2 regions of the Peribacillus sp. NPDC097225 genome follow, and region 2 is predicted to be linked to the other one. Evidence: riboswitches for the same ligand, from Rfam matches in the RefSeq annotation. Region 2 holds a riboswitch; the other holds the start of a gene.
What was found. Region 2 has a riboswitch for thiamine pyrophosphate ahead of tenA (thiaminase II). Riboswitches for the same ligand answer to the same signal wherever they lie in the genome.

Region 1: linked by a shared signal. The riboswitch ahead of thiT (energy-coupled thiamine transporter ThiT) and the one ahead of tenA (thiaminase II) in region 2 are both predicted to bind thiamine pyrophosphate.

Annotation. Positions count from the first base shown of each region.
Region 1 covers NZ_JBIWDJ010000003.1:185,332-194,947, forward strand. The annotation lists gene ACIQXH_RS10995 (histidine kinase N-terminal domain-containing protein) at 25-1,134, opposite strand; gene ACIQXH_RS11000 (cation diffusion facilitator family transporter) at 1,358-2,245, opposite strand; TPP riboswitch at 2,496-2,598, shown strand; gene thiT (energy-coupled thiamine transporter ThiT) at 2,697-3,278, shown strand; gene ACIQXH_RS11010 (universal stress protein) at 3,331-3,855, opposite strand; gene ACIQXH_RS11015 (transglycosylase domain-containing protein) at 4,146-6,122, shown strand; gene ACIQXH_RS11020 (hypothetical protein) at 6,302-6,607, opposite strand; gene iadA (beta-aspartyl-peptidase) at 6,784-7,959, shown strand; gene ACIQXH_RS11030 (MFS transporter) at 8,038-9,309, shown strand; gene ACIQXH_RS11035 (kinase) at 9,457-9,616, shown strand, end outside.
Region 2 covers NZ_JBIWDJ010000003.1:448,342-457,957, reverse strand. The annotation lists gene ACIQXH_RS12390 (Bax inhibitor-1/YccA family protein) at 1-624, shown strand, start outside; gene ACIQXH_RS12385 (acyl-CoA thioesterase) at 656-1,198, opposite strand; gene ACIQXH_RS12380 (DinB family protein) at 1,365-1,862, opposite strand; gene ACIQXH_RS12375 (ABC transporter ATP-binding protein) at 2,047-3,864, shown strand; gene ACIQXH_RS12370 (DUF459 domain-containing protein) at 3,940-4,638, opposite strand; gene ACIQXH_RS12365 (GNAT family N-acetyltransferase) at 4,803-5,309, shown strand; gene ACIQXH_RS12360 (aspartyl-phosphate phosphatase Spo0E family protein) at 5,365-5,541, opposite strand; gene ACIQXH_RS12355 (Fur-regulated basic protein FbpA) at 5,768-6,031, opposite strand; SAM riboswitch class I at 6,130-6,233, opposite strand; TPP riboswitch at 6,538-6,643, shown strand; TPP riboswitch at 6,712-6,804, shown strand; gene tenA (thiaminase II) at 6,910-7,599, shown strand; gene thiW (energy coupling factor transporter S component ThiW) at 7,600-8,133, shown strand; gene thiD (bifunctional hydroxymethylpyrimidine kinase/phosphomethylpyrimidine kinase) at 8,102-8,908, shown strand; gene thiM (hydroxyethylthiazole kinase) at 8,905-9,616, shown strand, end outside.

The DNA.
Region 1 (9,616 bases), 260 kb from region 2:
TCCCCGTGATTTGGTGACTTTTACTTATGATTTTGTTTTTACGCGTATGGAGAATGTAGTTAAGAAGTCCGTTGAATGACAAGTCAAGGTCCCTTGATGCTTGAGGATGATTTCCTTGCAAACGAATAGTCCCAACCCTGTGCCCCTTTTTTTCGTTGTGATGAAGGGTTCAAAGATGCTAGGAAGCACCTCGGAAGGTATCTTTGGACCGTTATTAGAAATATTCAAGGTTAGGAAACCTGATGCTACCGAACCGGAAATGTCTATGGATGGATTTGGCGTTTCCGTAACTACATCCAGGGCATTCAATATGATATTGAGTAACACTTGCCTGAATTCCTCCTTGGAGCCGGCCAACTGGGCTTCGCCCTCAATATTACAGGAGACGGAAGCATTTACTTCCAAGATGCTAGGGTATAGGAATTCAATCACTTCATCTACCAGGGGGGCGATTGGAAATATTTCAATTTGTGTAGTATCCGTTTCCCTCTTTGAAAGGTTAAGAAATTGTGTAATCCGATAATTAAGCTGATCCAATTCCTTTGAAATGATGTCCAGATACTTAATCTCTGGCTGTTCGGCTTGTAATAATTGAATGAAACCCATGATGGACGTAAGGGGATTCCGGAACTCATGGACAAAACTTGATGTCATCTGGCCTAAAAGGGTCAAACGGTCTTTATGATTTGGATTGATCAGCTGATATTGCTCCGCAACCTGCTTCGTCTTTAAATCGGTATAACTGGATAAAGCGAAATAAATGAGTTTATCGAAGTACGCATTTATTTGGTGGATAACCGCAGATAGTTCTCCTTTGATGGCTTCGTAAGAGAGAAATTGATCAATGATGATCGATCTTCCGGTAGAGGTTATGGAAAAGAACATATCCATATTCAAATGCTGTTTAACCCGGCCGGCTGAAATCTTTTCCCCTAAATCCTTCAGCATATCATCTATGTTAGTATCTGTATTTTTCAGTTGTTTCATCAGTGAATTTAGAATTTTTTCTATTTCTTCTTCAAAATATTCTATATAGCCATCTGACAAATGCTTTAATCGCTCTTTCCATTCGGTAAGGATAGTAGTTTTATGAGAAGATAGGAAGTGAAGAGTCATTTCTCGATTCAATACCATTTTGCCCTCCATGTGTAGGAAAATGAATTTATCTTACTTAATTATGAATGAATTAGAATATAATTCCAAAATGTAATATATGGTTTTAATAATAACAGATTGAAAGCGTTCTTTAAATACTCATTCATGCGGTAAATGATCGGTAAAAGGGGAAAGGCTTTGTTTATATTAGGTAAACATTGTATTAATAGGGGGTTTACACATATAAAAAAGGCACCGTTCATTATTGACGGGTACCTTTTTTTTGAAATGTATAGGGTTCGATATGGACAATGACATGTTTGATGTCATGTTCCTTTAATAAGTTTTCTTCAACCTTCACTGTAATGTCATGACTTTGGATGACGGTCAAGAGCGGATTGACATGCACGGTTGTTTCAACCAGAATTTCATTCCCATGCATCCGAGCTTTAATTTCACTCATGTCTTTCACCCCATCCGTCAACAGGATGGTTTGACCTATTTGTTGGAGATGCTGTTCATCGAAACCGTCGGTCAAGGAAAGTGAAGCGTCGTGGAAAATATCCCAAGCCGTTTTACAGATCATCAGACCTACCACTAAAGCCGCAACCGCATCCAACCAGTCTATGCCGATTGTGGTACCGATAATACCTACGAAAGCACCGATACTGACAAGAGCATCAGAACGGTTGTCCTGTGCGACAGCACGGATGGAGGCGCTGTTTATTTTTTTGCTTAAAGCCAAGTTGTAACGATAAACCCCGTACATGAAGATGGCGGAGAATAAAGCGACATAAGCTGTGAACATATTCGGTACAACTGTCGCATCCTGCGAAAAGAATGATTCGATGGCGCTGTATATGACCTGTAATCCGACGGTGATCATAATGAAGGCGGCAACCAGAGACGCTACGGTTTCAGCTCTCAGATGACCGTATGAATGATTATTATCAGGTGGTCGCTTTGATATTTTTAAGCCTATTAATACAGCGACAGAGGCAATGATATCGGTCGTGTTGTTTAAACCATCTGCCCAAAGTCCTTTCGAGTCTCCAAAGTAACCAAACGTTAATTTGAGGGCCGACAAGAATATGTATGCGGCTATACTGATATAGGCGCCCTTTTCAGCAGAAATTGAATGTTTATCCATGTCTTTTCCCCCTCGTGCAAAATAACCTTTATAAAGATATCAAATTGAACCCTAGTGAGTCTATAGAAAAATTGTCGTCTTTATCCATCTAACTTGGCGTATGGCATGTGTATTGAGGCCATGTAAAGAAGTTGGCTGGATGAAAAAATATAACCAGTAATAGGGAAAAACGCTCGTGGATATAATCGTGTTATTTACTTGTCAATTAGAGAAACTAGTAGTATATTCTAACCGAGGAACAAAAATTAAATACTTCCACAAGGGGAGCCAAGATGGCTGAGAGTGAACGGTTGAGTTCAGACCCTATGAACCTGTTAGTTAGTACTAGCGTAGGGATGTGGTTTTGGATAGCAATACTGGGCATCCATTACCGCCCTGGTGTTGCTTTTTTGCATGCCAAAAAAGCGACACGGGACTCATGGGCACTTTTGCACGTGGAGAAGGGTGAGAGATGATGAAACATAAAACATTATTCATGACAGAGGTCGCGATTTTTTCTGCATTGGCATTACTGCTGGATATAGTCTCCGGTTTTGTTTTTGCAAGGATATGGCCACAGGGGGGATCGATTTCCATTGCCATGGTACCGATATTCTTAATGGCCTATCGTTGGGGAATCAAGGGAGGAATGGCCACCGGTTTACTATTGGGGCTTTTGCAGATTGCCACTGGTTTGGCATTTCTGGCAACGCCGCTTCAAGGATTTATCGAATATTTTCTTGCTTTTACCGCCGTGGGATTATCCGGGTTGTTCATGAATAAATTTGTGAATAACCGTAAAGGGGGAAAACGGTTAAGAGGGGATATATATGCGGTTTGTGGCATGTTTGTGGGGAGCTTCCTGAGGTTTCTTTGCCATTTTACAGCAGGTATCGTTTTCTTTGGGGAATATGCGCCAAACGGGCAACCAGTCGTCCTCTATTCCTTGATTTACAATGGGACATATATGCTGTTTAGTTTTATTTTATCAGCAATCGTGGTAATGGTGCTTTATTCGGCTGCTTCGAATGTCTTGTTAAAGAAAGCCATCTAAGGACAGACTTATAAAAAGGGCCGGCTCAATTATGAGCCGGCCCTTTTCTCCATTATTTTGCAATAAATACCGAGCATGGTGCCTGCTTGGCTATGGAACTGCTGGTGCTTCCGAGGAAAAACTTTTCCAGGCCGCTTTTTGCACTGTTGCCGACGATGATTAAATCGGCGTTCGTCCGCTTTGCATAGTCACATATGCTATCGGTGGCATTTCCCTCTAAAATCTCGATATTTCCATTAACCTGACATTCACTGAGCAATCTCATCATATTGCTTTCAGCCATCCTCACATTGTTTTCATGAACGGTGGGAGTATCGTTCATGTGCATTTGACTTTGTTGTTCTACTTCTGTTACGGGATGCGTTTGTGAAGGGTCGACATAAAATCCTGCTGCCGGTACGAACCCAGGAGCGGATGCACTCTCGATGATGCGGCTTTCACCTTTTGGATTCAGAACTTGAACAATGGTCAATTCAGCTTCCGGAAAGGCCTTTTTTAATGAAGCTCCATATTCCACTGCGCGGTTGCTCTCTTCATTTCCATCATAAGCGGCGACGATACGTTTTAATTGTTTCATCTAAGATCATCTCTCCCCATAATTTGTCATTATAGGTTATATACCCGTTTTTATTGGTTTCATGCCTTTTTCAGGTGTATATTGATTTATAAATGTGGGTAAAGGGTATGGAAAAAGAAAAGACTAGGCATGAAAGGGAGAAATATTGTAGGCACTTTGTATGGAAAAGGATAAGGGGAAAAATGTTGTGGAATTTGTTTTCCCTTTTAGCCATTGCAAGAGTTTTCTTTCATAAAAAGGGCAAAATATTTTTAATGGAGCATGTCGCATCTGGGAAAATGGGGGTACAAATGAGAGCGTTATTGAAAATAGGTCTTATAATTATATCAATCATTGTCGTAGTGGGAGCCGGTTTGTTCATATATTTTAAACAAACTGTGGATATAAGCAATCTCCAGGATCAACTTCAGCAACCGACCAAGATTTATGACGAGGATGGGAACTTAGCCAGTACCGTCACGGCTAATAAATCGGAAGGCGTCGCGATAGAGGAGATCCCGGAACATCTCATTCAAGCGGTCGTATCCATTGAGGATCACCGTTTTTATGAACATCATGGCATAGATTATCAAGCGATCATGCGTGCGATGGTGAAAAATGTCAAGGCGAAAAGCGTTGTTGAAGGCGGGAGCACACTTACCCAACAACTTGTAAAAATCACCATGCTTGAATCAGATCGGACCTTGAAAAGAAAGATAGAAGAGTTTTTCATCGCTCAAGAATTGGAACGTACGTATACAAAGGATGAAATTTTGGAAATGTATGTGAATCAAGTTTATTTTGGACATGGAGCATGGGGACTCAAAAAGGCAGCGAACATATATTTTTCAAAAGATGTTTCTGAGTTAACCGTCGCCGAAGGGGCTTTGCTTGCTGGGGTCATTAACTTGCCTTCCAAGCTTGATCCGTACAAAAATCCAGAAGGGGCGGTTAAACGACGGGATTTGGTACTGTCTAGAATGACCGAACACGGATATTTGACCGAAGAGGAAGCGGCTTCTGCCAAAAAGGATGAAGTATCACTACAGTTAGGTGAAGATACAGATCCTTTAAAAGGGAAGTATCCTTATTATATAGACCATGTCCTATCTGAAGCCTCCACCATGTATGGATTGGAGCTCCAGCAATTACTCACTAGGGGCTATAAAATATATACCACATTAGATCAACCGATGCAGCAGGCTGCCGAATCAGTCTATAGTCAGGATGCCAATTTCCCTTCTGGGACAAGCAATGACATATTGGTGCAAAGTGGGACGGTCCTTCTTCATCCTAAAACAGGCGGCATTAAGGCACTTGTTGGGGGGAGGGGCGAGCATCAATTCATGGGATATAATCGGGCGACGCAACTGAAAAGATCTCCTGGTTCGTCGATTAAACCGCTCGCTGTTTATACACCGGCAATTGAAGAAGGATATGAAATGACCGACTCTTTAAAAGACGAGAAGATGGAGTTCGGGAATTATGAACCATCGAATTTGAGCGGCACTTATAAAGGGGAGGTCCCAATGTATGAAGCCGTGATGAATTCCTTGAATGTGCCAACCGTTTGGCTCCTGAATGAAATTGGAATCGACAAGGGGCTGGATGCGCTCAAACGGTTTGGGATTCCTTATGACAAAAAAAATGACCGAAATCTATCGATAGCCTTAGGCGGGATGGATAAAGGGGTGTCCCCACTCCAAATGGCAGGAGCTTATGCGGCGTTTGCAAATGAAGGAAAGCGAAACGAAGCGCATGCCATTATAAAAATAGAAGACACGGATGGGAAAGAAATAGCAACCTGGAAGGAAAAGAAGACAAAGGTGGCTTCGAAGGATGTCGTCGATAAGATGAATGCGATGCTTCTTGGGACAGTTAACTATGGAACGGCTAAAAATGCCGCGGTCTCTGGCTATGAAATCGCAGGAAAGACAGGATCCACACAGGTCCCGATCGAAGGCATATCAGGTGTGAAGGATCAATGGTTCGTGGGATACACCCCTTCTTTAGTAGGAGCTGTATGGGCTGGCTACGATAAAACGGATAAAGAACATTATTTAACCACTAACAGCAGCCAGGGAAGTACACTCATCTTTCAAAAAATCATGGCTCAGGCCTTACAGAACGAAACGGCTGAATCATTTCATGCAGAAGACATCGGACCATTGATAGCAGAACAGCAGGAAAAGGAAGAAGAAGAGGAAAGGAAGCAATATTGGATTGATAAGGGGAATGAAATCAAGGAGGGGCTTGGTAAGTGGAAAACATGGGATTTTCCTTGGTGATGATTGGGGATATATCCATATTCCCAGTAAATGAAAAAAAGCTGTCATTATTGACAGCTTTTTTTCCCTCATTAAAAGATGAAATTTACAACTAAACCGATTACGACGATAGCCCCGATAATCATTAAAATGGTTCTCATATCTATACACCTCATTTATATGTAATTTTTTTTCGTATATTAAATCCCAACGGTTTGGTTGGAGTGAAATCCTATTTTTTCATCATTTTCTTTACAAATGGCCTGAACCTTTTCCAGCATTGCATGTACATTTTGTCCTTCTAGGATCACTTTCATATCCACACACTCTTGTAGAATGAGAACGAATGATACAAATGTTGAAAGTTTTGTGGCATCGACCATTTTATGATTGCAGATAAAGTAGATGTTTCCTTTGAATTCTTTTGTCACTTGGTATAAGTTCATGATTTGACGCATGGATAATCGTGTATTTGTTTTAATATCAGCAGAAATTACTTTGTTCATGGTTGTTTACTCCTTTAATTTTTATATAATTAAATGTTTGTGCCGTAATACTTATAAGATAGAAAAACTAAGTTAAGTTCTTTTGAATTCATGTAATTGGGTTATGGTGTATATTTACCCGCGTATATCGTTTTGAAACCTATTAGAATATTTAAACTTGGAGGGAGTTTGGCCCTATGCTGACACTGATAAAGAATGGTGAGGTTTATACGCCGGAATACATAGGTAAGAAAGACGTTTTGTTGGTCGGAAAACAAATTGGCTTCATCGAGGATAAAATCGACGTCCCTGCCAATTTCGTTGAAATGCAAGTGATTGACGCGAACGGTCGAATCATTGTACCAGGTTTTATCGATGCACATGTTCATATCATCGGTGGCGGCGGTGAAGGGGGATTCAAAACAAGAACGCCCGAAATTCAGTTGACCGACGCGACGCTAGCCGGTATCACGACATTAGTCGGGGTCATTGGCACGGATGGAACGACAAGGACGATGCCGGACTTGCTCGCTAAAGCGAGGGCCCTAGAAGAAGAAGGGATTAGTTGCTTCGTTCAAACAGGTTCGTACCAAGTCCCGGTGAAGACCCTAATGGACAAGATTGAAGATGATTTAATCTTAGTGGATAAAATCATTGGAGTTGGTGAAATTGCCATTGCCGATCACCGTTCTTCACAGCCAACCGTGGCAGAGCTTGCAAAACTTGCGTCGCAGGCCAGGAATGGAGGACTTTTGTCCGGGAAAGCCGGTATCGTTAATATACATGTCGGGGATAGCCTGGATCATGTACAGGTAATCGAGGAAGTCGTCAGGACGACGGAAATACCGATTACACAGTTCTACCCTACACATATGAACCGGAACCCGCATTTGTTTGAGGCCGGGATACAATTTGCCAAAAAAGGCGGGTACATCGATTTCACGACAAGTACCATTCAAAAATTCCTGGATGAAGGGGAAGTAAAAGCAAGCACGGCAATAAGGAGAGCCCTCGACGAAGGTGTTGATATCCGCAACATCACGCTTACATCAGATGGACAGGCTAGCCTTCCGGAATTTGATGGCAACGGAAATATATCCGGACTGAGTATGGGGACCTGCATGTCGCTGTATGAATCGGTTGTCGATGCGATTATCGATGATGGAGTTTCGATAGAGGATTCCATCCGTGTGGTCACGGAAAATCCCGCGAATATTTTGAAGCTAACTAATAAAGGACGGGTGGAAACGGAAAGGGACGCAGATATACTGATTTTGAAAAAAGAGACCTTTGAAATAGATACCGTCATCGCAATGGGTCAGATTATGGTCAGTGAGGGCAAAGCGATGGTGAAGGGCACATTTGAAAAATAATTCATTGATTTCTCTTTCTTGAATTGGAATTTTTGGGTAAAATTAACCAGAAAGTCGGATGAAGGGGGATAGAAAGAGATCATAAAACTTTTTAACAATCGAAATTATACGAAATTATTTTTAGCGAACGTAACATCACAAATGGGCGGGACCATCGGCATGACTGCATTTATGTTTTATTTACTGGACCGCTTCACCAATCAGCCGATTTATGCGACGGTTACGGAATTAATGTATTCTTTGCCTACCCTTGCTGTTTTCTTACTGGTGGGGGTTTTTGCTGATAGATTGGACAGGCAAAAGATTGCTTTGTATTGTGATTGGATTTGCGCAGGGTTGTCTGTTTTATTCTTGCTTTCGTTAGAGCTAGATCTTCTCATGGTATCGTTTGCCGTCATTTTTCTGAGAAGTGCCGTCAGGAATTTCTTTGTGCCAGCGGAGTCAGCGTTGATTCAAGGCATTTTGCCTAAAGAGGATTATACGATGGCGGCTGGTTTAAATCAGATGGTATCGAGTCTGTTCATGCTTTTCGGAAACGGAATCGGCATTTTTATCTATTGGTCAGTCGGCATTGAGGGAGCCATTATCTTCGATGTGATCGGATTTATAATCAGTGGTTTCTTGATCCGTTCCTGTCGGATTTCAAAAGAAGTCAGACAGCCGAATGGAGTTTACAATTTGAAGGAACTGAGTGTAACAGGCGTTTGGGCAGATTTTAAAATTGGCTGGCAATATATATGGCAGTATAAGCTATTGTTCACGTTAATCAGCGGTTTTCTAGTATTTGGGATTGTGAATGGTGGATTTTCCGTGATGCAGGTTTTTATCTTGAAGTACAAACTTGAACCTGTTGATTATGAAAAGTATGCAGTCATCTTTGGTGTCATTTTCGGGACTGGAGTATTGCTGGGAAGCATCTTAGCTTCGGTACTGGCCAAAAAAATGAAGCTTCATCATATGATGGTCGTAGGCTTGCTGATATCGGGAGTGGGCACGGTGGCCAGTGGCCTTGTCGAAACAACCCTGCAATATATGATTGGATTAGCCATCGTGGCTCTATCGCTTCCCATACTTAATGTGTCCCTTGGCGGGTGGCTGCCAAGCCTCGTTGCTCCCGAAATGATGGGGAGGGTCCAAGGATGGATCAACCCCTTGGTGATGTTATCGCAATCAATCACGTTATTCTTGATAGCCGTTGGATTCCCCACCTACATAGCAGTAGAAACGTTATATTGGGTAGTGGGAGGGTGTCTGATCTTCGTAGGCTTCCTATATATGGCCATTATACCGAAGTTCATCCATGAAAAGGCGCCAGAGGCTACTGTGATGATGAAGGATCAAGCGAAGTAATTAAGCAAGTAAGGAATGGAACAAGGGAATTCTTGTTCCATTTACCTTTTCTATTTTCTAAACGGTACAGGTTCAGCCTCAATCTGAGAAAATGTCTTGCTAACAATCAGGGTTTATATAAAGAGCGCAAGGTTATGGGGGGAGACCATGAAATCGAAGCTAATCATCATACGAGGGAACTCTGGCAGTGGAAAAACAACGATAGCAAAGAGCCTTCAAAATCAGTTAGGAATAGGTACCCTATTGGTTTCTCAGGATACAGTTCGCCGGGACATGTTGAATGTTCGTGATAGAGAAGGCAACCTTT
Region 2 (9,616 bases):
ACCGTTAATGCGTATATGCCCTCTGTTATGCGCACATTTGCTCTATCACTCGCGATTTCCGTTTTAGGAATGGCTGCTGGAATATTTATACCCCCGGCCTTATTTCTTCCCTTGGCGATTTTGGAAATCGCCATGCTGATTGGAGCCTTTATCTTGAGAAGGAAAAAAGCAATTGGATATACATTTCTTTATGCATTTACTTTCATATCGGGAATGACCACCTATCCCATCATCGCTCACTATCTCGCTTTGGCAGGCGCTAACGTCGTGATTTTGGCTGGAGTGACGACAACCGTCGTCTTTGGGGGGTTAGCTCTATATGCAACAACCACTAAGAGAGATCTTTCTTTTCTAAGTGGAATCCTCTTTGCTGCCTTGCTAGCGCTAATCGCCATCAGTATCTTTAATATATTCTCACCGTTAAGTTCCACGGCAATGCTTGTTTTTTCCTTTATTGGCATTCTTGTCTTCAGCGGATATGTTCTATATGATTTCAACCGCATGAAGCACTATGGGGTAACGGCAGAAGAAGTCCCGCTCATGGCATTGAATCTGTACCTTGATTTCATCAACCTGTTTATAAACATCCTTCGCTTTTTCGGTATATTATCAAGCAATGATTAAAAAAAACGGGCAAATGCCCGTTTTTTCGTACTTATTTATATAACCCTGGTTCTGATTTTTCAGTCCAAGGCAATTTCACACCAAATGTGCTTGCGATGAATTGTGTATCATCTCTTCTTTTTTTCCTAACGTCTGCCCGGTGTTTGGCAGATTCATTCAAGTTCTTCTCCATTTCAGTCTCCGGAACCAAGCGGGGAACTGGAACAGGTTTTCCGTTCTCATCGATGGCAACAAAGGTCAAAAAGGAAATAACGCATAGATTCCGTTCTCCAGTAAGTAAGTCCTCGGCAACCACTTTTACGATAATTTCCATAGATGTCCTACCCGTATACGTAACGAAGCTTTCTAGGCATACTGCATTTCCTTCATGAATGGGATGCAGGAAATCGACAGAATCGGTCGATGCCGTAACGACATTACTTCTAGCATGGCGCATGGCAGAAATGGCCGCGACGTCATCAATGTAAGCCATTAATTTCCCACCAAACATTGTACCGATATTATTTGTATCAGGTGGTAGAACTAGACTCGTTTTTATAACCAAAGAGTCCGAGCAATGTTTTATTTCTTCCATGGTGACTGCACTCCTTTATGTCCATTTTCTCACTAGTTCACTTTAACGAATTTTGCGCGTTAAAGCAATAATCATGATTTTTACCCACATTTTTCTCATCTTTCAATAGGTAAGTACTGCTTATATAGTCTTTCCTAAATCAATACATATATAAAAAAAACTCAACCTATTGGCTGAGTTTTTTTAGTTTGGCCTTCAACTCTTCAATTTGCAATAAATGCCGTTTCTCATGCAAACCGACAAACGGAATCCACTGCTTCAAACTTAAATCTTTAAACAAGGGGTGTGGGAATGACTTCTCTTCCAAGTCATTCTCCTTCGCTTGGGAGATTACCTTTTCCAATGCCTTACGTGAAGAGGCGAGCTTAGCTTTTACTTCAGCTAATGTTTGGAGCTTCTCTGACGGAATGACAAATGGAGGCGCGTCCACTTTTACGTCACGATTTAATGTATACTGGATCGGTTTATCATCTACTCGATTGCTCTCGCCACTTGCCAGTGTATCGGCAATTCCTTTTGTTACCGCCCTCTCCATTAGAAATAGATGCTCCAATACCTGAATGATGCTCCAACGTCCATCTTCGGGATGTGCATTTACCTGTTCATCCGATAACCCGTTCACTGCCTGGAGAAGTTCTTCCCTGATTTTTGTGTTTTCTTCCACTCTACCAGCTCCTTATTCACTTTTTTAAAATTATTCCACCGAAGGGATAAGTTGTAAAATATAAGCTTCTTTATTAAAGAAAAACCGCTCAAAAGTTGTCTATTTTTTTAAAACCTCTATGATAATCATAAAGGTTTTTTTGCTTTTAAAGACAACTTTCAATTTACCATAGGAGTGATTAAATATGAGCGGGGGACATATCCCTTTCAGCCACAAGGGCCGTAACACCCTGACAGCTGCACCATCAAAAGGAAGCATTCGGTCAATGTTGAAACAAATATTCAATCGTATCCCATCCAGATGGAAATTTTCAAGTATGATCATATGCATAATGATTTTCATTTCCATGCTTGAGTTTTCCATTCCACAACTTACGCAATATACGATTGATGATGTCATACCTGGGAAAGAATATGACTCATTGATTTGGGTAGGCATAGGTATCCTCTTTGCGGCCATATTGCTAGCTTTGCTTAATTATGTGAACGGCTATATCGTATCTAAAGTGGGGCAAAAAGCGATCATGAATTTACGAAATGAAATGTATGACCATATTCAAAAATTGGATATGAAATTTTTTGATAAAAATAGAACGGGTGACTTAATGTCCCGGCTCACGAATGATGTGAACCTGCTTCAACAACTCATCTCATCAAGCATGCTACAAGTAATTACAGACACGGTTACCTTCTTTGCCATTGCCATCTATATGCTGTTCATCAATTGGAAACTGACCGTGGTCCTTCTCATTACCTTTCCGTTCATGTTCTACCTGACACGTATATTTGGTAAGCGCATCCGCCTCTCTTTCAGGAGCGTGCAAAGTTCGGCCGGCGATGTTAGCAATCAGCTGCAGGATTCCCTTTCCGGCATGCGGCTCATCCAATCCTTCACAAATGAAGAATTTGAATCAAAACGATTCGCGGACCGAAACCATGAGAATACGGTAGCAAACATCAAATCAGTTCGACTGAGGTCCATGTTTGGCCCGCTCATAGATTTAATGAATAATTTAGGTCTGATCGCCGTGATTGTATTTGGTGCCTGGCAAGTGATGCAGGGAGAATTTACGATTGGATTAATCGTGGCATTCCTGGCTTATCTCAGGCTTCTGCAAAGTCCAATCCGTAATTTCAGCCGTGTAATCAGTATCGTGCAACAATCAGCTGCAGCTTTTGAACGGATCACCGAAATAATGGAGACACAACCTGGAATCCAGGACAAAAAGACAGCAATTAATGTTCCCAAAATCACGAAACAAATCGAATTTCAAGGAATTGATTTCGCTTATGTCGAGGGGGTACCAGTACTCCGAAATCTTAACCTGATGATAAAAGCAGGACAGGTAACCGCTCTTGTCGGCTCATCCGGGGCAGGGAAATCAACGATTACCAGCCTTTTAATTCGTTTCTATGACCCCCAACAAGGGACAATAAAAATGGATGGCCATGATATTCGTGATCTCACCCTCAAATCTTTACGGAGCCAAATGGGGGTTGTTTCGCAAGACATCATTTTGTTTACCGGGACCATCCGCGATAATATAACCTATGGTAAACTCGACGCAACGGACGAGGAAATTATCGAAGTGGCTAAGGCGGCATATGCTCATGATTTCATCAAGACGTTCCCAAAAGGATATGACTCACAAATCGGAGAACGTGGGGTCAAACTTTCTGGTGGCCAAAAGCAACGGATTGCCATCGCCAGGGCCCTTTTGAAGAATCCCCAAATCATCATTCTCGATGAGGCGACGGCATCGCTCGATACGGAATCCGAACATCTGATTCAGGAAGCGTTATCCAACCTATTAGAGAACCGGACTTCAATCGTCATTGCCCATCGGTTATCAACCGTTCAAAAGGCAGATCAAATTGTCGTTCTTGAAAAAGGGGTAATTCAAGAAAATGGAACGCACGAACAACTGCTACTAAATAATGGTCGCTATCGGCAGCTCCATGACTTACAGTTTCCACAGGCGGAGGCACCATCAGAAACATAACCAACCAGAAATCCGCCCCCGATAAATAAACCTAAAAGGGCATGGAAATCAAGTTTCCATGCCCTTTTATCGTTCTTATTTAAAATCATATTTATCTAAGATTCGATTGGTTATAAGCTGATAGCCTTCTTCATTTGGATGAATTTCATCACTGAAGTATGCTTTTTTATCTTTGTTTTCGAATAAATCGTTTGTAGGGATATACTTTAGTCTACTATCCTTGTCCACCATCTTTTGAATCGAATGATTATAATCACTAATATGGTTTTCTAATTTCAAGTCGTCTTTATTCGGGTTATATAACCCTATCACCAAGATATCAGCTTTATTATTTTTCTTTAGAAGCTCAGAAAGAATTTTATCTAAATGTTGTACATACTCTTTCTTTTCATCATTTATCTTTTGATCATTGATTTTTTTTAAGTTTCCACCATTACTGTTAATTAAATCATTGATTCCGATATAGACGATAAATGTGTCAGCCTTATCCAATTTTGTGTTAATCTCAAGATCTTCGAGCTGTTTAATGACACCGTCCGTTTCCTGACCTTTAATACCATAATTCCAGAATTGGACTTTTTCTGAATCGGAATCATTCGTTTTATGTTTCAAGTCATCAATATATCCTTCCCCTTCTTTATCTCCCTTTCCATAAGTCAAAGAATCTCCAAATGCCATGACTCTTTGATCGTTTTTCGCATCTACTGCCTGAAACGCATAGGCAACTAAACAAATAACAAGTACAATAAAAAATAAGCCAACGATTTTCTTCATTTGTTTTGCTTCTCCTTTTGTATTCACTAGGAAGTATTTTATTTTTAAATACCCAAAAAGAGGACAAGCCTAACATTCGAATAATCTAATAAAAAACTTAAATTGCATGATGCACCTGTACTCAGGTGATTGGAATGCCATAATAAATGGATTGGAGCTTAATGATGAAGGAGTTTATAGAATTCAGGGAAGCAATATTTGAGGATTTGCCTAAAATTATTGAAATTTACAATTCTACAGTACCTTCGAGGATGGTCACTGCGGATACAGAACCAGTTACAGTAGAATCACGGCTCAAATGGTTTGAGGAACATCATATTCTCAAACGGCCATTATATATGATCATACATGATGGAAAAACAGCTGGGTGGATGAGTTTTCAATCTTTTTATGGTAGGCCCGCATATGATTTTACCGCTGAAATTAGCATCTATATAGATGAGGAGTTCCGTGGGAAAGGAATTGGACAACTTTCAATCCAAAAGGCTATAGAGGTGAGTCCGAAGATAGGGATTAAGACACTTCTTGGATTTATTTTCGCACACAATGCACCAAGTATTAAGCTTTTTTCAAAATTTGGTTTTGAAAAATGGGCGCATTTACCGAAAATAGCAGAACTCGATGGAGTGGAACGCGATTTGGTCATTCTTGGTAAACGTGTAACTACATGACTTCCATTGCAAAAGGCGATTGCCTGGATTTGAATGGTCTAGTGGGATGTACTGATTATTCGCGACAAACTCCCAGGAATTTTATATGTGTGACCGCATTCAATAAAGAATCCAACTCTTGACTTGCTTGAATGGTCATCCTGCTTGTCAAACCATAATTTTTTGCTAACATAATCATTTCTTTTCGTTTTTCTTCAATTTTTTCAACTGTTGTTATATGAGGAGGCTTCAATATAATCACTTCCTATTTTTCAATTATTTTACATTTTTATCATAACCAAAGCACTAGGCGAAATCAATCATTTTACATGTTTTAAATATGTTATTTCACTAGTGAAATGTGACAAAATACCCATTATATTTTTCTATTTTGTACTTTTTATGTCAGTTCAAAGGGAAAAAGCATTTGCCTTTACACAGCAAATGCTTTTTCTCTTTGATTGTTCACTATAGGTTAACTAAGTCATGCACTCTGGAGGTGACTCATTACCTGATTTATCTATAACAATCTTATATTCATCTTCAAGAGCTTTTAATGGAGCATCATAGAGATGCTTTTCATCAGAGGTTTTGTATACACCATTTGATAATAGTTCTTCTATCAACAATGCTCTCCTCTGTTCTTTTTTCTCGAAAAACTCTGCCATATGAATGGCCCCTTTCCTTTTATTCATATTTTCCACATATAATGCCCCTAATCTTATAGGCTTTGCTAAAGCCAAAATATATATACCTGTTGTACGGGATTCTTAAACCCTATTTGACAAAAATAAAAACCCCTTCTAATCCAAGAAGAGGTCGACAGAGGTCCGTTCGTCTCTTCTTATCTTCCAAGCGATTGCTTGTTGGAAGAAGCACAGTTCCCCGATGGGTCTGTTGCCGAGGTTTCATAGGGCCAAGTCCCTCCACCTCTCTGGATAAGAATACAGAATATAAATGATTTTGACATGATTTTATCCCACTTGCAAGGATAAGTCAATTACATTCAAATAATTTTTAATTTTTATATTATTTTTCCGTGTGCTCTTTTAGCACAAGGTAAGCCCATATCCCTATTTTGCTAATAACTATATTTCGCTCCAATTGACCGTGGGTTAGGTATGCTCCATTTGCCAATGGGGATTTTATCCTACTACCCCTTTCACGCCACAAAATACTCATAAAATTCTATTGAATTCAAAGGTTGCATTTTCCTTTTTATCTGATATGATGACAATAATCACATACGAAATACCACTAGGGGAGTCTTCTATAAGACTGAGATGGAATGATGTTCCGGACCCTTTGAACCTGATCCGGGTGATGCCGGCGGAGGAAAGTGGATGATATCGTCGTCGTATATTTGACTTCATCCATCTGCCCCGTTCCGTTTTCAGGAACGGGGTTTTCGTTTAATTGAATAATAAACTGCTAGGGGAGCCATTAATAGGCTGAGAATCAAACCCTTTGTACCTGATCTGGTCATACCAGCGGAGGAAAGCAGGTTGAAAAAGGGATTCGTACATTCCTAGAACAGCCGCTTTCTATATGAAAGCGGCTGTTCTTCATTTTTGGACACTCCCCTCCTTTGTATGTGAATGAATTATAAGGGGGAAAAATCATGACGAAAACCCAAATGAAAACTTTCAGTGCTAGACTTCACGAACGTTCAAAAGAAATTTGGAAAAAGAATCATACTCATCCTTTCGTTCAAGCAATTGGAGACGGGACACTATCAGAAAAGAAATTCGCCTATTACTTAAAGCAGGACTATATCTATCTTATGGATTATGCCAAGCTTTTTGCCTTAGGGACCATCAAGGCCACTAACCTTGAGATCATGACCAAATTTGCGAGTATTTTAAATGAGACTCTACAGGTAGAAATGGATTTGCATAGGAGCTACTGCAAGGAGTTCGGAATTAGTTCTGAGGAATTGGAAAATACCGAACCCACTCCGATTACCCTTGCCTATACAGGTTATATGCTCAATGCTGCCCATCATGGAACTTTAGCCGACCTTATTGCCTGCTTACTTCCTTGTGCCTGGGATTACTATGAAATTGGCTCGATATTAAAAGAACAAAATGGTACAGCACTAGAAACAAATCGTTATATCGCTTGGATTCAATCGTATGCATCCCCCGAATTCGCAGATGCGCACAAATGGTTGGCCAAGCTGTTAGACGAACTGACGGAAGATATGCCTGAGGGGGAATTGAAAAGATTAGAGAAACACTTTTTAATGACCTCCCGATATGAATATTTATTTTGGGACATGGTTCACAACGAACAGGATTGGCCTCTTTGAATGCTAGATACTGGTAACTTGTTACGGAAAATGACGTTGACTAGCTTGTTCACGGCCATCACTACCCTGACTAGCTCATTCGTTTACATCCCTGTTGGTTTTGCGAAGGTGTTTCCTATTCAACATGTAACCAACGTCATGACAGCCGTTATGTTGGGGCCGCTTTTTGCTGTGACCCAGGCCTTTTTAGTATCCCTTATCAGGAACATGACAGGTACAGGTTCCATTTTTGCATTTCCGGGCAGCATGATTGGTGCCCTGCTGGCGGCCTTCCTCTACCAAAAAACAAAAAGGATGGGACACGCCTGCTTGGGAGAAATAGTGGGGACAGGCATTCTCGGATCCATCGCCTGTTATCCGATCGCGCTTTTATTATTGGGAAAAAAAGCGGCACTTTTTGGTTTTCTGCCAGCTTTTCTTCTTAGTTCTTTAACGGGCGCACTCTTAGGCTTTATTTCATTAAAAGTGCTTTTGAAAAATCATTATATGAAGGGGTTTTTTTATGAAAACGGCACTAACAATCGCCGGATCTGACTCTGGGGGCGGAGCCGGCATCCAAGCTGATTTAAAAACATTTTCGGCCCATCGGGTTTATGGCATGTCTGTTATCACAGCCGTTACGGCGCAGAATACCTTGGAAGTTCGATCTGTACAGCCCATCGATCTCGCTGTGATCACCGACCAAATTGCGGCAGTTTTTGAAGACATTCGTGTCGACGCAGTAAAAATAGGGATGCTTGGATCAAAGGAGACGGTCGAAACCGTCACCCATTCGCTAAAATTATTTAAACCGGCTATCGTCGTCCTTGATCCTGTCATGATTTCCAAAAGTGGACACCATCTGTTAGATGAGAGGGCCGTTTCGTCGTTAAAAATCGATTTACTTCCACTTGCTACACTTGTCACGCCCAATATACCTGAAGCAGAGGTCCTTACCGGGTTCCCAATCCGGACGAAGCAGGACTTTTATAAGGCATGTACCGCTATTCTCGAACTGGGCCCGAAGGCTGTTTTACTAAAAGGGGGACATGCAGCAGGAAATCCTAATGACCTCTTTTATGATGGCAAGGAATTCTCTTGGATCAAGGGTGAACGCATTCATACAAAAAATACGCATGGAACAGGCTGTACCCTTTCCTCTGCCATTGCATCTAATCTTGCTAATGGACTTCCTTTAGCGACGTCCATTGAACAATCGAAAATCTATATTTCAGAAGCGATACGAAATAGCTTAGAACTCGGTAAGGGACACGGACCCGTTCACCATTTCCATCAATTTTATAAAAAGGAACGGAGTGATTTCACATGAATACATCCGTTGCAGACTTATTTGGCAGAGTGAGAAAGAAACAACCACTCGTCCACCAAATCACCAACTTTGTTACTGCAAATGATTGTGCCAATGCTACCCTGGCAATTGGTGGTTCTCCCGTTATGACTTCCAATCCAAAAGAAGTGGCGGACATGGTCAAACTGACACAAGCACTGGTGATTAACTTAGGTACACTGGATGATGTTTCCTTTGAGGCGATGGCGATTGCCGGGAAAACAGCGAACGATTGCCATATACCCGTAATTTTAGATCCTGTGGGCGTCGGCTCCACCCCTTACCGAACAGAGAAAGCGATGGAACTGCTCGATTCAATGACTGTCCAGATTATTCGCGGCAATGCAAGTGAAGTCCATCGGCTAATGGGAGGCGATATCGTAACGCGAGGGGTCGATTCAGGACCGCTTTCCATGAGTAATGCAGAACTATCCCTACGTGCTGCTAGAAAACTGAAGAGTGTTGTCGTCGTGAGTGGAGCCAAGGATGCCGTTAGTGACTCTTCACGTACGTCCATCATCGATAATGGAAACCCTCTTTTAACAAAGGTGACCGGCACCGGCTGTATGTCGACGGCCTTGATTGGGGTCTTCTGCGGAATTACGGAGGATTACTATTCAGCTGCTATCGCAGGAATTTCAACCATGAGCATCTCTGGTGAGCTTGCTGCCAGAACCCTTGAAAAAAATG